DNA from 2 places in the Cellvibrio sp. KY-YJ-3 genome. Region 1 is predicted to be linked to the other one. Evidence: predicted binding sites of a transcription regulator. Region 1 holds the regulator's gene; the other holds the start of a gene.
The links. The regulator FliA, encoded in region 1, starts transcription of late flagellar genes. The targets are predictions, from matches to a motif close to TAAAGTTATNNNNNNNNCGGCCGATANCC.
Positions count from the first base shown of each region.

Region 2: the regulator FliA is predicted to act here: its motif matches at 2,175-2,203, upstream of D0B88_RS12960 (flagellin).

Region 1 covers NZ_CP031727.1:2,957,725-2,970,200, reverse strand. The annotation lists gene motD (flagellar motor protein MotD) at 1-706, opposite strand, end outside; gene D0B88_RS12520 (flagellar motor protein) at 718-1,467, opposite strand; gene D0B88_RS12515 (chemotaxis response regulator protein-glutamate methylesterase) at 1,467-2,612, opposite strand; gene D0B88_RS12510 (chemotaxis protein CheA) at 2,697-4,979, opposite strand; gene D0B88_RS12505 (protein phosphatase CheZ) at 5,006-5,809, opposite strand; gene cheY (chemotaxis response regulator CheY) at 5,844-6,227, opposite strand; gene D0B88_RS12495 (RNA polymerase sigma factor FliA) at 6,425-7,168, opposite strand; gene D0B88_RS12490 (MinD/ParA family protein) at 7,293-8,117, opposite strand; gene flhF (flagellar biosynthesis protein FlhF) at 8,291-9,856, opposite strand; gene flhA (flagellar biosynthesis protein FlhA) at 9,913-12,135, opposite strand; gene flhB (flagellar biosynthesis protein FlhB) at 12,260-12,476, opposite strand, start outside.
Region 2 covers NZ_CP031727.1:3,063,616-3,069,554, reverse strand. The annotation lists gene D0B88_RS12965 (flagellar protein FlaG) at 1-247, opposite strand, end outside; gene D0B88_RS12960 (flagellin) at 313-2,076, opposite strand; gene D0B88_RS12955 (flagellar protein FliT) at 2,293-2,619, opposite strand; gene flgL (flagellar hook-associated protein FlgL) at 2,905-4,482, opposite strand; gene flgK (flagellar hook-associated protein FlgK) at 4,586-5,939, opposite strand, start outside.

The DNA.
Region 1 (12,476 bases):
CTGGTGCAACACCATTTGCAGCCAAATGCTTAACAATGGCGCTGGCCCGCGCGGTAGACAACTCCCAGTTGGTGGGATACTTGGCGCTATTAATAGGAATATTATCGGTGAAGCCTTCAACCTGCACCGGGTTAGAATAACTCGCCAGGATCGCTGCAATTTCATCAAATATTTTGCGCGCCTGTTCACTGGTATCCGCACTGCCGGACGAAAATAAAATGCTGTCTTTTAATTCGATTTGCAACCACAACTCATTGCTGGACACCTGAATAAGCTGCTCAGTAATCAAGGGGGCAAATTTTTCAGATACCAAATCAGAAATTTGCGTTAATTCATCACTGGTTTTTATTTTAGTATCAGGCTGTTCAGCAACTTCATTCGCGGCGCCTTGAGAGTTATCCACAATTGTCGGCACTTGCTCGTCAACCTGCTCCGCATCGCGCACGGAGTTATCCATATTGATGGGAGATATTAAATCATTTGCCGGCGCAGACTGATCTGCTGGCTCAGTATTGGATTGGGCATCCGTTGGTTTATGGAAGGCTTCAATAAAAGTGTCGGACAAGACGCGATACTTGCTGTCATTTACTTGGGAGATGGAATACATAACCACAAAAAATGCAAACAGCAGCGTAATGAAATCAGCGTAAGAAATCAGCCAGCGCTCGTGATTTACGTGAATATCTTCTCTTCTGCGGCGAACCATAAGAGCGCTTCTCAGTTAAGCGGATGCAAATAGCCGTTTAATTTCATTTCAATTGAGCGGGGATTCTCACCATCGGCAATCGCAATAATGCCCTCAATAATCAATTCACGATATTGGGAATTTTCATTCACACACATACGCAATTTATTAGAGATAGGAATAAATACCAGATTTGCCAAGGCGACGCCGTAAATGGTCGCCACAAATGCAATCGCAATACCAGGCCCCAAGGTCGCAGGATCGGCCAGATTATTCATCACATGAATCAAGCCCATTACCGCGCCGATGATGCCGATTGTCGGTGCATAGCCGCCCATAGATTCGTAAAATTTAATTGCATCAAAATCGCGCTGTTCGTTTACGATTAAATCCGTTTCCAAAATACGGCGGATAACTTCTGGCTCATTGCCATCAACCAATAGCTGCAAGCCTTTTTTCGCAAATTTATCTTTTTCACGCTCGGAAATTTCTTCCAGCCCAAGCAGGCCGTCTTTGCGCGCCGCTGCGGCCCAGCGCACAATATTGGCAATACCTTGTTTAAAGGGAACATAGGGTGGTTTAAAAACCCACACCACAATTCTTAGGGCACGGCGCAAATTTATTTTTGACGTTTGCAACATGGCTGCACCCAAGGTACCGCCAAGCACAATAAATGCGGCAGGCCCATTCAACAAAGTGCCAATGCCACCGCCTTCCAAAAAGTTACCGCCGATAATTGCCGCAAACGCGATAATGACGCCGATAATACTCAGGAGATCCATTACATAACCTCTCTCACCAAACGCGGCCCAATATCCTTCAGGCTTAGCACTTTATCGGTTAACCCGGCGCGTGCAACCGCCATTGGCATACCATAAATTACACAACTCGCTTCATCTTGTGACCAAAGTGACGAGCCTGCATCCTTTAATAAACGCGCACCATTACAACCATCCGACCCCATACCGGTTAATACCACGCCCAGTACTTTATCGGCATAGTTATTGGCAGCAGAACCAAAAGTGATATCCAACGAAGGTTTGTAATTGACGCGCTCATCATCCGGCAATACCCGCACCGAACCACCGTTGCGCTTGTCGAGCATTAATTGTTTTCCGCCCGGTGCAAGTAACGCCAAACCGGGTTGCAGTTGATCGCCATCCACCGCCTCACGCACGCGGATGTGGCACTGTTTGTTGAGCCGCTCGGCAAATGCTTTAGTGAAGTTTTCCGGCATATGCTGCACCAGCACAATAGGCAAAGGAAAATTGGCGGGCAACGCCATTAACACTTCGGCCAGAGCAACTGGCCCGCCGGTGGACGCGCCAATGACCAAAAGTTTGGGTTTATTTTTGAGACGGTAATTATCAGATCCAGATGGCCTTGCCGGCTCATCTTGGACTGGCGACACAGGGCGAGCGGCAGGCGCCGGTGCGGCAATGGGTCTGAAAGATGACGAACTGCTCGCTGACGCAGGCACAGGCGCGGGTGACGCTGTAGTAGCAACTGGCGGTGGGACTGAGCGATTGCCGGAGCCAGCGAGGGTAATCAATCGCTCATGTAATTTTTTCTTGAGCACCTCGGAGTTTCGCGAGACCTCGGCAAAATCTTTGGGAATAAAATCGAGTGCGCCGGCTGCCAAGGCATCCAGCGTAATTTTGGCACCTTCATAGGTGAGCGATGAAAACATCAAGATGGGGACGCGACGGTTGGACATGATGTGCTTGATAGCAGTCACACCATCCATCACCGGCATTTCAAAATCCATAGTGATAATGTCAGGCTTTAACTCAGCTGCTTTATCAATAGCCTCGCGTCCATTGCTTGCGATACCAACAACTTTTAATTCCGGGTGCTCATTAATAATATCTTTCAAACGATGCTGAAAGAAATTTGAATCATCAACCACTAATACCCGGAAAGGCATCTATCACACTCCGCAAGGGAAAAATATTTAACAGACATTTTGCTGGCATGTGTAGCGTTCACCGCAGCAGGGTCACGCTGAAGATTAACTGTGTCCCCAGCTGGTGGAACCCTTGGCGTAGCGACGCAAAAGGCTGGGAATATCCAAAATTAACGCGATAGTGCCGTCGCCGGTAATAGTGGCCCCAGCCATGCCTGGGGTACCTTGCAACATTTTGCCCAAAGGTTTAATCACCACCTCTTCCTGACCAATCAATTGATCCACCACGAAACCAACACGGCGCGAACCAACGGTAACTATCACCACGTGAGCGTTGTCAGGACGATGACCAAACGCATTTTTAACCAGCCAATCTTTCATATAAAACAATGGAATTGCCTGATCACGAATAGCGACGCAATCCTGCCCATCCACTATATGGCTCTTGGTGAGATCCATGTGGAAAATTTCATTCACACTCACCAGCGGAAAAGCGAAAGTTTGTTGGCCGAGCATAAACATGAGGGTTGGCATAATCGCCAGCGTCAGCGGTACTTTAATAATAAAGCGCGTGCCTTTACCCAACTCGGATTTAATTTCGACGGTGCCGTTAAGCTGGGTGATTTTGGTTTTCACCACATCCATTCCCACACCGCGACCGGACACATCTGAAATTTCTTTTTTGGTAGAAAACCCTGGTGCAAATATTAAATTGTAGGCTTCAGTGTCAGACAAACGATTGGCGGTATCTTCATCAAACATCCCTTTTTCTACCGCGATACGACGCAATTTAACCGGGTCCATGCCGGCACCATCATCGCTAATCGACAATAGAATATGATCGCCTTCCTGCTCTGCAGAAAGCACAACTTGTCCAATGCGGGACTTGCCATTCGCTTCGCGCACATCAGGGAATTCAATGCCGTGGTCAACCGAGTTGCGTACCAAGTGAACCAGCGGATCGGCTAATGCCTCTACCAGATTTTTGTCCAGATCGGTTTCTTCACCGACTAATTCCAAATTAATTTCTTTGCGCAAACTACGCGCCAAATCGCGCACCACACGGGGAAAGCGGCCAAATACTTTTTTGATTGGCTGCATGCGGGTTTTCATGACCGAGGTCTGCAAATCGGCGGTAACTACATCCAAATTTGCTACTGCTTTTACCAGGGCTTCATTGGTAGAGCCGTTACCCAACCGCACCAAGCGATTGCGGACCAACACCAGCTCACCCACCATATTCATAATGTCATCAAGGCGCTGGGTATCCACACGAACGGTAGTTTCAACTTGCGGCGCTTCTTTATCTGCTGCCGGCGTAGCGGGAGCAGTCGCTGCGGCTGGTTTTGGCGGCTCTACCTTCTTGACTGCAGGTGCTGGCGAAACAGGTTTAGCAGCCTCTGGTTTAACCTCAGGAGCAGGCGCTGGTTTTGTTGCGACAGGTGCGGGAGTTGCCGCAGTGGATGCTCCTGTGCCAGGGCCTTTACCCTTGCCGTGCAGCTGATCCAGTAGTGCATCAAACTCATCATCGCTGATCAAGTCACCCGAACTTTTTGCAGGCTCGGGCGCAACAGCAGCAGCTGGTGCTGGTGCATCGACAACAACGCCCGGCCCTTTACCTTTGCCATGCAGTTGATCGAGCAGCGCTTCAAATTCGTCTTCTGAGATTTCGTCACCACCACCGACCGCTGTGGATGCTACAGGAGCCGGGGCTGGTGTCGGGGCAGCAGCCTGAACACCTGGCCCCTTGCCTCTGCCATGCAATTGATCGAGCAGCGCTTCAAATTCATCTTCAGAAATATCATCGCCACCACCGGATACAGTGGCGACAGGTTCAGCCAAAGGCGCAGAGGCCACAGTCGCGGCAGGAACCCCGGCGATGGCATCCAGCAATTGTTCAAATTCAGCGTCCGTAATGTCCCCAGAGGCAACTGCCGTAGTCTCCGGGTTAGCAACCGCTGTTTCCACAGGTACTGCTACTGCACTTTCGTTGAGGTCTTCGCAAGAAACCAATCGCTCAAGCGAGGCAATTAACGCAGGGTCCACCGGTGGTAGTTCTTCGCGCTGGGATACCAATTCAAATTGCTGATTAACCATGTCGAGTGCTTCAAGCACTACGTCCATTAATTCAGAGGTAACCGCACGTTTGCCGTTACGCAAAATATCAAACAGGTTTTCGGTGAGATGGCAGCATTCCACCATAGGAGTGAGCGCCAGAAAACCGGCCCCCCCTTTTACGGTATGGAACCCGCGAAAGATTGCATTGAGCAGATCTTTATCTTCAGGGCGCTGCTCCAGGTCAACCAATTGCTGGCTGAGGCGTTCGAGAATTTCACCCGCCTCTACCAGAAAATCCTGGAGGATATCCTCGTCATCACCAAAACTCATTCAACGTTCCTCGAGTGACCTACAGCTTAGAAACCAAGACTTGATAACAAATCATCAACGTCATCTTGCCCGGATACTACATCTGCGCGCTCTTTGTTAATTTGTGGCCCTTCGGCTTCAGTTTTACGCTTGTGCATAATTTCCATATCGTGTGCGACAACTTCGCGATCATCTGCAAGCCCGGCAATTTCTTCGACCTGCCCAGCAATGCGCACCAAGCTGACAAGGTCTTTTTCAACATCATTGATCAAACCGATAACACGTTTTAATACTTGACCGGTTAGATCCTGAAAGCCTTGCTCCAACACAATATCTTGCAAATTCTTACTGAGTTGTTCAGTACCGGTGACCATTTGCCCGAGGAAAATATCCATGCGCTCGTACAACTGGCGAAATTCATCGGCATTCATTTCACGGCGTTTTAACCGCGCCCATTCACTGCGTAAACTATTTGCCTCTTGCCCCAAATTCATGGCGATAGGCGCAGCCTCATCGACAACGTCCATGGTTTTTTCGGCCGCTTTTTGCGTTAGTTCAATCACATAATTGAGCCGATTGGACGCATCATGAATATCAGACTTGGCAATCTTGGGCGGCTCTTTGGTTAGGTCGGCATCCACATTGAAATTGACAATTGCATTGTGCAAACCGCGTGTCAGGCGCCCTACCGATTGAAAAATATGGCGATCACGCGATTGGGTAATGGTTTGTATCAAGAGCGATGCTTCTTCAATCTCATTGCCCTGCAGTTTTTCCGCAAGCAATTTGGCGCACTCTCTCAATTCGACAACAAACTCACTGTTGAACGATGTTTGGGTTTCAGATGCCATGGCAGAGCCTTATTTATTATTTAATCGACGGTGATTAACCGACCCGATCAAAGATCTTTTCAATTTTTTCCTTCAGCGCCTGCGCTGTAAATGGCTTAACGACATAGCCGTTTACGCCAGCTTGAGCCGCCTCAATAATCTGATCGCGCTTAGCTTCTGCGGTCACCATTAATACTGGCAAGGTGCGCAACTTTTCGTCTGCACGTACCGCTTTGAGCAGATCGATACCGGTCATGCCCGGCATATTCCAGTCAGTGACCAGGAACTGGAAATCGCCATTTTTGAGCATCGGCAATGCCGTTACGCCATCGTCTGCTTCGTGGGTATTGGAAAACCCCAAATCCCGCAGCAAGTTTTTGATGATCCGCCGCATTGTTGAAAAGTCATCAACAATCAGGATTTTCATGTTCTTATCCAACGCAACCTCCAATTACCCAGAAGGGAATTTTATTAATTCATAGTCTAGTAGGAGTTAAAGCTTCGGCCAGTGGCGGCGCGTAAATCTTCAACTTTTACTGCAAATCATAGCGCAAATTGTTGTATTTACAGACTAATTTGCGATTCTGCTGGCAACGGCGAGCAAACCACACTGCCCTTGGTTGTTTTTCACCCAGTTTACGCGGGCTGCCAACCACCAAGGCGGTGGCGCAAACGCGCGGCTGCCTGGCTGTGAATCTGACTAACCCGGGATTCACTAACACCAAGCACCAAGCCAATTTCTTTGAGATTTAATTCCTGATCGTAATAGAGGGCGAGCACCATGCGCTCACGTTCGGGAAGCAAGGCAATCGCCTCGGCCAAGGCTTTTTTTAACCCATCCCGCTGAACCCCTTCAAACGGGCTAACAAAAGCACTGCTGTGTTCGGACGCGTCGATATTGCTGTCTTCTTCACCGAAGGTTTCTTCGTAACTGAATAACCGGCTACCGTTGGAGTCTTGCAGCATTTCAAAATATTCTTCCAGCGATACCTCTAGTTCAGCAGCGACCTCGGCGTCGGTCGCATCGCGCCCGGTACGCGCCTCGACGGCGGCAACGGCACGCGCAACACGGCGCGCATTGCGGTGCACTGAGCGGGGCACCCAATCGCCACGACGCATTTCATCAACAATTGCTCCGCGAATGCGAATACCGGCATAGGTTTCAAAACTGGCACCGCGGGATGCATCGTATTTTTGTGATGCTTCGATCAAGCCAATCATGCCCGCTTGAATCAGATCATCTACCTGCACGGACGCAGGCATACGCATCATCATGTGGTAAGCGATGCGCTTTACCAGCGGAGCAAAGTCTTCAACATTGATTTGCGCATCGAGCAAGGTCTTTTTATCGTACATGGCTAAACCATTGACTGCGGCCATCGAACACCTTTTGTTTAGCAAAAACTGCCGTGATTATTGGCAACCCTGCCTCACTTTCTCGTGAGTAGCGATTCATAACGCTAGTCACACACCAATGTCTATGCAACTGCGTATGCGGATATTGCTAACGCGCATTCGCGGCCTGCAACAAGCGCTCGACAAAAAACTCCAGGCGCCCGGTGGGAGAATATGGCAGCGGCCATTTATCGACTGCTTGGGCCAACGCACGTATTGCCACTGCCGCCTTGGAGCCAGGGGCAAACTCCAACAAGGCTTTTTGTTTTTGCACGGCTTTACGCACATTTTCGTCAAAGGGAATTTGGCCTACAAACTGGAGTGTGACATCCAGAAAGCGCTCACAAACGGTATTGAGTTTGTTGAACATATTCATGCCTTCCTGTTGGGTGCGCGTCATATTGGCGACCACACGGAAGCGCTGCATTCCATATTCTTTGTTTAATAATTTGATAAGGGCGTAGGAATCGGTGATGGAAGAAGGTTCATCGCACACGACAATAATGACTTCGTTGGCGGCGCGCACAAAACTAACCACGGTATCCGAGATACCCGCGGCCGTGTCTATCACCAAAATATCCACTTGATCGGAAAGTTCATTGAAGGCATTGATAAGCCCCACATGCTCGGCGCTGCTCAACTCCGCCATACGCTGTACACCCGAGGATGCTGGAACAATTTTTACACCGGCGGGGCCAGTGACCAACACATCGCTGAGCGAATGAGTGCCGGCGAGAACATCCGCAAGGGTATGGGTGGCGCGAATGCCGAGCAATACATCCACATTGGCGAGGCCTAAATCAGCATCGAGCAGTACAACTCGACGGCGCAATTCAGCCAGGGCAATACTCAGGTTGACGGAAATATTGCTCTTACCTACTCCGCCTTTACCGCCGGACACAGCGATAACTTGTACTGGTCGCACTTGGCTCATCTACACGTAACTCCAAACATATTCTTCTTAAGTGTGCCGGGGTTGGCGCCAGAAAACTGGCGGTACGGTTTGTTGGCACTCTAATGGTGAACTGAGTATAGATAGGGATTGGAAAAAGATCCGATTAATTTCAGTTTCACTGTAAAAATCATAGGGTTATAGCTTTTCTTTGGCTAAGAAACCGCCGTCTCCGAACTGGTTTTCAGCAATGCTACCGCTCTGGCAACCAACTGATGCGCCCGTGCCACCTCCAAATTTTTAGGAATGTCCTGGCCATCGGTGGTGTAGGCAACGGGCAAACGGCTTTGCATCACCACACCCAGAGCCTCACCGATACTGGCGGTTTCGTCCAACTTGGTGAGAACACAGCCCTGCAAGCGCGCCGCGCCATAGGCGTGAACCGAGGCTTTGAGCATTTGCGCCTGACTGTTGGACGACATCACCAAATAGGTTTTTACCTGTGCTTGGTCGGCCAAAGCATTGAGCTGGGCTTTTAAATGTGGGTCGCCGTGGCGGAAACCAGCGGTATCGATCAACACCAAGGAACAGTGACGCAGGCTGCGCAATACCGTATCCAGCGGATTAGCTTCATCCACAACACGCACGGGTACGCGCAGAATACGCGCCAGTGAGCGCAGCTGGTCGTGCGCGGCAATACGGTAAGTGTCGGTAGTGATAATCGCCACTTTGTCTGAACCATGCTGCATGACATAACGTGCAGCCAGTTTGCCAATAGTGGTGGTTTTACCCGAACCGGTGGGGCCTACAAACGCAAAGATCCCGCCTTGATCAACAATGTCGCGGCCATTGATGGGTAGCTGATGCGCGAGGTTTGCCAAGGCATCGGGCCAGGCTTCGCTCAGGGTTTTGGTTTTCGTACAGGCATTAATCACCTTGGCAACTACGTCTTTGGGCAAGCTCAAACGCTCCAGGCGACGGGCAATGCTGGCCAAAATCGGGGAATCGCTCGCAATGGATTGTTTACCACTAAGGCGATCCAATTGCTGTTCCAGCAACAAACGCATATCGGCAATTTCTGCCTGCAGGTCATTAAGCTGGGTATTTTGGTCGAAGGTATCAATATTTGGGGTAATTGATACAGGTGCTGCTTTCTCTTTGGTCAGCAAAGCATCGATTTTTGCATCCTGGGCATTGCGAGTATTGCTGAGCAGTGCTTCGCGAAATGACGCTGCCTCGGGAGTTAAATTACGCTCTTTGACTGCGGGCACAGGATCAACCAGCGGATAGCGCTCGGCGGCGCTCATGCCTTTTTTAGGGGGGCTTGCTGGCGCAGTTGCATGACGGGGAATACCGGCGTTCACTACCGTATTCTTACCCACCATAAACTCTTTGGCGGATTCTTCTGCTTTGCGCGCGGCAATCATACGCAGACGGGCACGCTCTATGTCGTCCGCTAATTGGGCGCCGGTTTTGCCAACGTTCGGGTGATCGGGAATCTGGGTGATCACCGGGGCAACTTTGCGAGTCGGTTGACGCTCCAGTATCCGGGGAGATATATCGCCATCACTCAATAGCGGCTCGCTCGACGCAAAGGTCGACTCGGCAAAGGGGCGCGTTTGCAGTTGTTTTAGCTCGTAGTCAGAGCCCATGGTGGTGAGCAACTCAACCCCTTCCGGGATACGGTTGCTGGAGAGAATGATGGCATCTGGCCCCAATTCCTGGCGAACCAATTCCAACGCACGACGCATATCAGCCGCTACGAAACGTTTGACTTGCATACTCAACTCCCGCCCGGGGTGGGCCACCTGGTTAACGATTAAATTGACTTAACACATCAGTTGTTTTTGTCGGCGCCAACACTGGCCTCGATACTGATCTGTTTGTTGTCAGGCACTTCGGTATAAGCCAATACCCGCATATCCGGAACGCTGTGACGAACAAAGCGGGACAGCATGGGGCGCAAGGGTGCGGCAACCAAAAGAACCAGCGGTTTGCCTGCCATTTCCTGCTTCTGGGCTGCATTAATCAACGACTGTTGCAACCTGTCTGCCAAGCCCGGCTCAATAAACGCACTGTCATCAGCGCCAGCTTTTTGTGCCTGTTGAACGGTATTTAGCAATAACTGTTCCAAACTAGGCTCAAGCGTGATTACAGGCAGGTTGCGCTCGTTGCCAATGATGTTTTGGACGATTTGACGGCACAGCGCCACCCTTGCCATGGCCGTCAAAGCGGCGGGATCTTGACTCTTTATCCCACTGCCCGCCAAGGCTTCGGCGATGGAGCGAATATCGCGAATCGGCACCCGCTCGCGCAGCAGGTTTTGCAACACCTTAAGCAACGCGTTGATGCTCAGCGTGTTGGGCACCAACTCCTCCACCAATTTGGGCGATGATTTAGCCAGCATATCCAACAGCTTTTGCACGTCCTCATGGCCGAGCAACTCAAAGGTATGCTGCTGCAGAATTTGATTGAGATGCGTCGCCACCACCGTACTCGGGTCAACCACGGTATAACCCAGAGTTTGCGCCTGCTCGCGTTGGTTAGGGTTGATCCAGATGGCATCCAAACCAAAGGCGGGATCTTTGGTTTTTAACCCCTCCAGCGAACCAAAAACCTGCCCGGGATTAATCGCCAATTCACGATCCGGGTAGACATCAGCCTCGGCCATGGACACACCCATCAAGCTAATGCGATAACCAGTGGGGTTAAGGTCAAGATTGTCGCGAATGTGCACCGACGGAATAAGGAAGCCCATTTCCTGCGACAGTTTTTTGCGAACACCTTTGATGCGACCCAGTAATTCGCCACCCTGGTTTTTATCCACCATCGGAATCAAGCGATAGCCAACTTCCAAACCGATCACATCGACAGGCTGTACATCGTCCCACCCCAACTCGGGCGCCTCGGGAGTGCCGGCTGGCAATGCGGGCGTCATACGCTGCGGCGCAATGGTCGCCCCACCCTGCCCACCGCCTGGTGCATCACCAGCCAAGCGAGTACCTGCGGGAATAAAAGAATTGTCCTCAACGGCTGCAGGCTGCTGTTTACGCCAGTGGATGTAATAAGCAAGGCCGACACAAATAGAACCCAAACCCAAAAAGGCAACGTGCGGCATACCGGGAATCAACCCCATCACGATCAGCATGATTCCCGAAACAGCTAAGGCTTTAGGAGCCGCAAACATCTGACTGACTACCTGCGCCCCCATTTCATGGGCACTGTTAACGCGAGTCACCAAAATCGCCGAGGCTACCGACAGCAACAGTCCGGGAATTTGTGCAACCAGACCATCGCCAATAGTGAGGATGGTGTATTTTTCAAAGGCTTCGCCAAATGGCAAATCATGCTGGGCCATACCAATCGCCAAGCCACCAAAAATATTGATAAACATAATCATGATGCCTGCAACCGCATCACCGCGAACAAACTTGCTCGCACCGTCCATCGCGCCGTAAAAATCCGCTTCGGAAGAGACTTCCTGACGACGGGTACGCGCCTGATCCTGATCGATCAAACCCGCGTTCAAATCCGCATCAATCGCCATTTGTTTGCCGGGCATTGCATCCAGGGTAAAACGCGCACTCACTTCGGAAATACGGCCCGCACCCTTGGTTACCACCACGAAGTTGATGATCATCAAAATGATGAACACCACAATACCCACCGCCAAATTTCCGCCAATAACTACATGACCAAAAGCTTCAATTACTTTCCCCGCTGCATCGCCTCCGTTATGACCTTCAAGTAAAACTACGCGAGTGGAGGCAACGTTCAAGCCGAGGCGCAACAGGGTGGCAATAAGAAGAATCGCGGGGAATGCGGCAAAATCCAGCGGGCGCATGGCATACACAGACACCAGCAACACAACGAGCGCCAGGGCAATATTGAAGGTAAAAAACATATCCAATAGCAGCGGCGGAATCGGCAAAATAATCATCGCCAACAGCATCATTAGCAAAATGGGAATTCCCAAATTGCCACGCCCCATACCGCGCAATGAACCCAGCGCGGCTCTGCCGTTGAAGTTATTCAGTTGGTTAAACGATGGTAAGGCCATAAGCACGGATTCTTGACGGTGAAATCATTTACCTGTGCTTATCGCAAGAAGTGTACCGATTCATAGCAATCGCTTAAAAAAGTACGGCGATAAATAAAAAGTACAGCGATAAAAAGTGCAGCGATTAATCCACCTCACCCGAGGCGTTGTAACGCAAGTCGCGCGGGACGTTGATATTGCGGGGATAAGCGGGCCTGTCACCCTTGCCTTTGCGGTAATTGCGCAGCTGGAATACGTAGGCCAATACCTGGGCAACTGCGAGGTACAGGCCGGAGGGAATTTCCTGATCCACTTCGGTGGTGTAGAAAATCGCGCGCGCCAATACCGGCGACTGAATAATT
Region 2 (5,939 bases), 100 kb from region 1:
CGTAAGTAAAATTCAAGTCACGTTGGGTGGACTGAATATACTCGTTCATCTGCGCAACGGCGGCCTGCACTTTCTCTTGTACCGCTTGGGAATTGACGGTTTCAGTGGTTACAGGTTTTGCCGCTTCGGCAACCGGCGGCAAATCATTGCCGGTTTTTTGACCTTGCACAGTGCCCGCCAACGACGAAGCCGGCACTGGTTTCACCGGTGCCGGTCCCGCTGCGATTTTAGTGATTTCATTCATCATAAAGTCCTCACTAGAACACACCTTCAAAGTTAGCCAGAGGGCTAACTTTGAAGGAAGCTACCACCTTATCTCAACAGTGACAGTACTTGTTGTGGACGTGCATTAGACTGAGCCAACATCGCAGTCGCCGCTTGTTGCAATACTTGTGAACGGCTGAGGTTTGCAGTTTCTGCGGCAAAGTCAGCATCGTTGATACGTGAACGAGCAGCAGAAGTTTTCTCAGAGATGTTCGCCAGGTTTGATACGGTGAAGTCCAAACGGTTGTTAATCGCACCGAGGTCTGCACGGGTACTACTTACTTGGTCAATCGCTTTGTCGATAATACCAATTGCTTTCTGAGCACCAGCTTGGGTTGAAATATCAACGCTAGCTACAGAACCAGCACCTTCAGCGGCATTACGCTCTTGAATACCAGTTTGGGCATACATGGTAGCGGCGGCATTATCACCATACTTAACACTTACTTCACCGCTGGTTGATGCCAATGCGATCGAGTCTGTGGCATCACCGGCAAAAGCAACCACACCTGTCTCGCTGCTGACTTTGTTAATAGCCTCAATCAAATTGTCACGTTTCTCAGTGGCATCAGCACCTGCATCTACTTCACCAATTTCAACACCGTTAATAATCAAATCACCGGCATTCAAGCTAGAGGCAAAGTTTGTAATAGTGGCGCCTTGCAGGTTACCCAAGTCATCAGAGATATCCAGACCCAGTGCAGCAACGTTGGTCATCATCGCCGCTGATGCAGCAGCATCGTCAGCTCCTTCAATTTTTACCCCAGTACCACCAACGCTAGTGTCAGTGAATACCAAACGGAAGTTTTCATCAGTCTCAGCGCCATCAAAACCGGCTGCAGCAAGACCATTACCTGTACCAGTAACCGTAATGGAAACAACACCCTCTTGGCTCAGCACCAAATTGCCATCATCGGTCAAACTTGCACTAACACCAGTATCGCTATTAATTTTTGCAACCAGCTCATCCATGTTAGTAGTGCCAGTCAGGATATAAGCTTGGTTATTACCGTCGCCATCCACTACAGTAAGGGTCAAAGTATCGGTGCCAGCAACCAGCACACCATCACCAATATCATTACCTTCTGAAGAAACAAGTGCCGACGCCACAGCACCTTTTCCTTCCAAGTCAGCATTAATACTGGCAATTTTTTCGTTCAATGTAGAACCTGCAGCGGCGTCAGCCAAACTGCTCAGGGCAACATCATTGACATATAAAGTGGTATCGGCATCTGCGCCGGTAAACGCTGACAATGCAGCCAGGCCAGTTGCAGATTCACCCACTACATCACCAGCACTACCGCCCAGTGAGTTGGTGTTGAAGGTACCAATTTTTACGTCGATAGTTTGGTTAGATAATGCACCTACTTGCAAACTGGTGCTACCCAAAGAACCATCCAGCAGAGCTTTACCGTTGAACGAAGTGGTATCGGCGATACGATCCAATTCTGACTTCAATTGTTGTGCTTCGGCGTTCAGGGTTTGACGGTCAGCATCGTTGTAAATACCGTTCGCAGACTGAACCGACAGCTCACGCATACGTTGCAGGATGTTGGTAGATTCTTGCAGAGCACCTTCTGCGGTTTGAATCATGGATACACCATCGTTAGCGTTACGGATGGCTTGGTCCAGACCACGAACCTGAGAGGTCATACGGTTACCGATCGCCAAACCAGCGGCGTCGTCTTTTGCGGAGTTGATACGGTTACCAGAGGACAAACGTTCGGTAGCGCGATCAAGTGCGTTGCCTGAGTTCATCAATTGACGTTGCGCATTGATGGAGGCGATATTGCTGTTAATTACTAAAGCCATGATTAATCTCCTGGATTAATGTCTGTGTGCAGTATCACTGCGATAACAAGTCTGTTGATGAAGCCTGAGACAAACTTACTAATCAGCACTTCTAACAAGGTTATCGACACATCCTGGAGTTGCTTTAATCTTTTTTTATGGCTTAAACAAAATATTTACAGCGGTAATTAACAGAATTTATTGCGGAAGGTTATATAAAAGCAGAAAAACGTCAAATTAACGACCATAAGCATCGATTGCCTTCATGGCGCGATTAGTTTGACGCAATTCTGACGCCACTTGCTCACGACTAATTTCAGCCAGCTCGGATAAACGCTTATTAATAGTCTGGATTTCTTCAATCATGCGTGCGGCTTGAGGTTCCAAATCCGCCTGCGCCAGCGACTGCAAGTATTCAGCATCATTAATTGATAACAAACCCTGCTGGCGCTGCTGCACCAATGTCTCAAAGGAATCCCAATCGCCCGCCTCTGCCAATGACAGCAGTGCTTGGGACTGGCTGAGTGCGCGAGAGAGAGGATCTAACAAGGTCTCAATATCCATAAAACAGCTCTTTACCTAGGGAATACAATAAGTTGGTTTAATAAGCGAAGCCTAACGCCATCTACAAAGATTAGCAAAATTTAAATGGGTGGTTGGAAAACATTAAAGAGGGATGATTGAGATGGGTGCTGGAAAGCAGATGATTGGTGTGTCGGAAAACGGATGATTCGTGTGTCGGAAGTCGCTGCGCTCTTCCAACCCACGTATTTGAAATGTTTGTAGGTTGGAAGAGCGCAGCGACTTCCGACAAATGTTTAAAAACCGCATAAAACCATAACACTTGCGCTACAGGTAATTAAACAAACTCAGCTGGCTAATTTTGGTAAAACTCTGCTGCGAAGCATTAAGCACCAGAGTTTCCATCGATAAACGAATTGAGGCTTCTGCGTAATCCAGATCCTGTACACTTTTTAGTTCTTGCTGAACAAACAAATTTACATCCAAATTCAAATCACGCGAACTTTCCAGGGTGTTCTGACGAGCCCCCACTTCACCCTGCACTGAAACAACATTGGTAATAGAGTTAGTCAGGTTACTCAAGGTTTTGGCAACCAAATCACTCAGCAATGCTTTGCTTTCGGGCGTGTCTTTTACACTTTTCATAGCCTCACTGAAACGTGAAAGCGTTGTAAGCAAACCTTGCTTATCGGTAGATTCAACAAGAAAAGAATCGCCCGCTTTACCGTTGGTTGAAACCACGCCCGCCATGGTTGTCAGGCCTGTCGCACTTTGCAGTGCAGGATTACCACCTTGCACACTAATGTTCATACCATTAGCCGACACGAACCCTGTCGCACTGGCCGTTAAACCAAGGTTCGCCAATTTAGCGGCATTGGGCGCTGCATTTAACATAGCGGCAAAATCTGCCGCATTATTTACGACGGGCAAGCTGTTAAATTCCAGAGTTTCTGACCTGCCACCGACAGAAATCTTTAAGGTTGTAGGGTTGGCAGAAAAATCGATTGGCGCTGCAGCCGCATCAAAGTTAAATGGCAAGCTGGCGGGTGTAGGAGCAACTGGTGAACCGGAAATACTGAGGCTCACACCCATCACATTAATTTCTTCGCCGGAAACGTAAGGCGCATTCGCCACCAGCACTTTGCCAGTGCTGCGTTCAGTAACGGTGTAATTAGGACCATTAGGAACAACCGCAGAGTTGGCATTAAATGCAATAACCATGTCTTCGGGATAAAAACTGTCAAACAATTCCTGATCGACAATTTGACCCACACTGACTACTGATGCAGGCAGTGCGCGATTGCTGCTACTGGCAGAAGTGTTTACCGTATTGTGATCACTGGGAATATCTACAAATACTTTTTTGCCCGAGTCACTCACTGCCACACTGACAGAAGCAGAGGCCTGCAGAAATAACTGGCCTTCATCGCCCAGGTATTCAAAATTGCCGCCGCCTTTATTAATGAAGGGTTGAGTATCGCCTTGATAGCCCGCAAAAATGTACTGACCAGAAGCATTGCGCGTATTTTGCAAGTTCATTAACTCACTAATTCGCGTGTCCACTTCGGCCGCAATGGATTTGTAATCGGCAGCGGTCAATACCGCCGTGTTACCGGCTTTAACCGCCAGCACATTCATTTGTTGCATTAGTTCTACAACTGTTTGCAAGGTTGAATCTTCCAAGCTCAAACTATTATCGGCCACGTCGATATTTTTTTTGTATTGTTCGGTACGCGCCAATTCCTGATTTAATTTTAGAATAGTAGTCGCCGCTACCGGATCATCCGCAGGAGACAACACTCGTTTACCCGTAGCCATTTGCTCCTGGGTTTTAGTGACAGCCGATTGCGCCTGTCCCATGCCGAGTGTTGCTATGTTGTAAATTTGCGAAGTAGATATACGCATACCAATACCCTGTGCTTACAATTTTTGCCGCTTATCATTGGCAATGCACAAATCAATCCAACTTTTTGCTTTTGTGAATACCTGCATTCACAGGGCCCTTTTTTTAAAGGGCATTCAACAAGGTATCAAACAACTCGCGAGCGACCGAAATTACCTGCGCATTCGCACCATAAAGTTGTTGAAACCGAATTAAATCCGCAGCTTCTTCATCCAGGTTTACACCGGAAATACTATCGCGCATCGTTTGGCTTTGTTCTAACAAACTAATGCTGGCTTCGGTGTTAATTTTAGCAAGACTGCTTTTGGTGCCGACCTCCTCCACTAATTTGCCATAACCTTCCGCGAAACTAAGGCTACCGTTTTGCATAGTGGATTTTGTTTCCATTGCCACCATCGCCAACGCGTTGCGGTTATCATTTTTACCGTCGGTGTTAAAACCCACAGTAAAAACATCGCCAGCTTTAGGTTGCCCGGTAAGCGTCACTTGATAACCCAGGAACGATGACTGTACAAATGTGGCAGAGCTACTGTCACCAAACAAAGGACTACTTGAAATAGAAGGGGACATTTCAATGCCAGACGCAAGCGTGACATCAATTCTGCCACCCACAGTAATTGCACTCTCCTGCCCTACACCGGCACTGGTTAATGTCTGATTAGGATTGCCCGAACTGTCATTAACCTGAATGCTACTGGTTGCGCTTGCCGCTGAAAAACGAATATCCAGATCCACACCGGACGCCGCAAACAACCTCAGCTCAGGTGCGCCAGTTAGCGGATTGGTAGAACTTTGCGCGCGAATTCCCAGCGCATTTAAATTGGGATTGGCGTTAATTTGCTCGGCAAGGTAATCATTGAAATCCGCTTCACTGAGATTCGGATCAGGCACGGTACTTAAAAATGCGGGCGTTGGTAATGCGCCATCATCTTGAATTATCGCTTCACCATTAATACGCAACTGCATAGGTACTGCAAAATCACCGGGTGCAACATTAATACCGGTAATTGTCGCCGTGGTGTAAGCATTTGCAGTGACGCCGGGTAAAGCGCTTAATTGCGCCGCCGTCTGCATAGCTGATGCACCCGACTGGGTAATTATACTGCGCGCTGTCACGGAACCGGTTTGTGGATCAGTAAACGTAAAATTCAACCGCTCCGCTAAATAACCATTGCCTTGTGCGGGAGCACCTATTGCAACAGTTTGCGGGCTGCGATCTGCCGGTAAACCAAGGCGATCACCAGCACCTACAATTCTGGTTTCGCCCGGATCACTCGAAAATATATTGTTGGTTGTGCCGGGTACAAACACTTGATCCTGCATGGCCGGATTCAAATGTTTTGGATTTGCAGGGTCAGAGTTATCCAATACATCGTAAGTGGTGTCCGACGTGAAGCGAATAATAATTGGCGGCGATAATTGGCCGGGGTTGGCAAAGGCAGGCAAAATATTGCCGTTT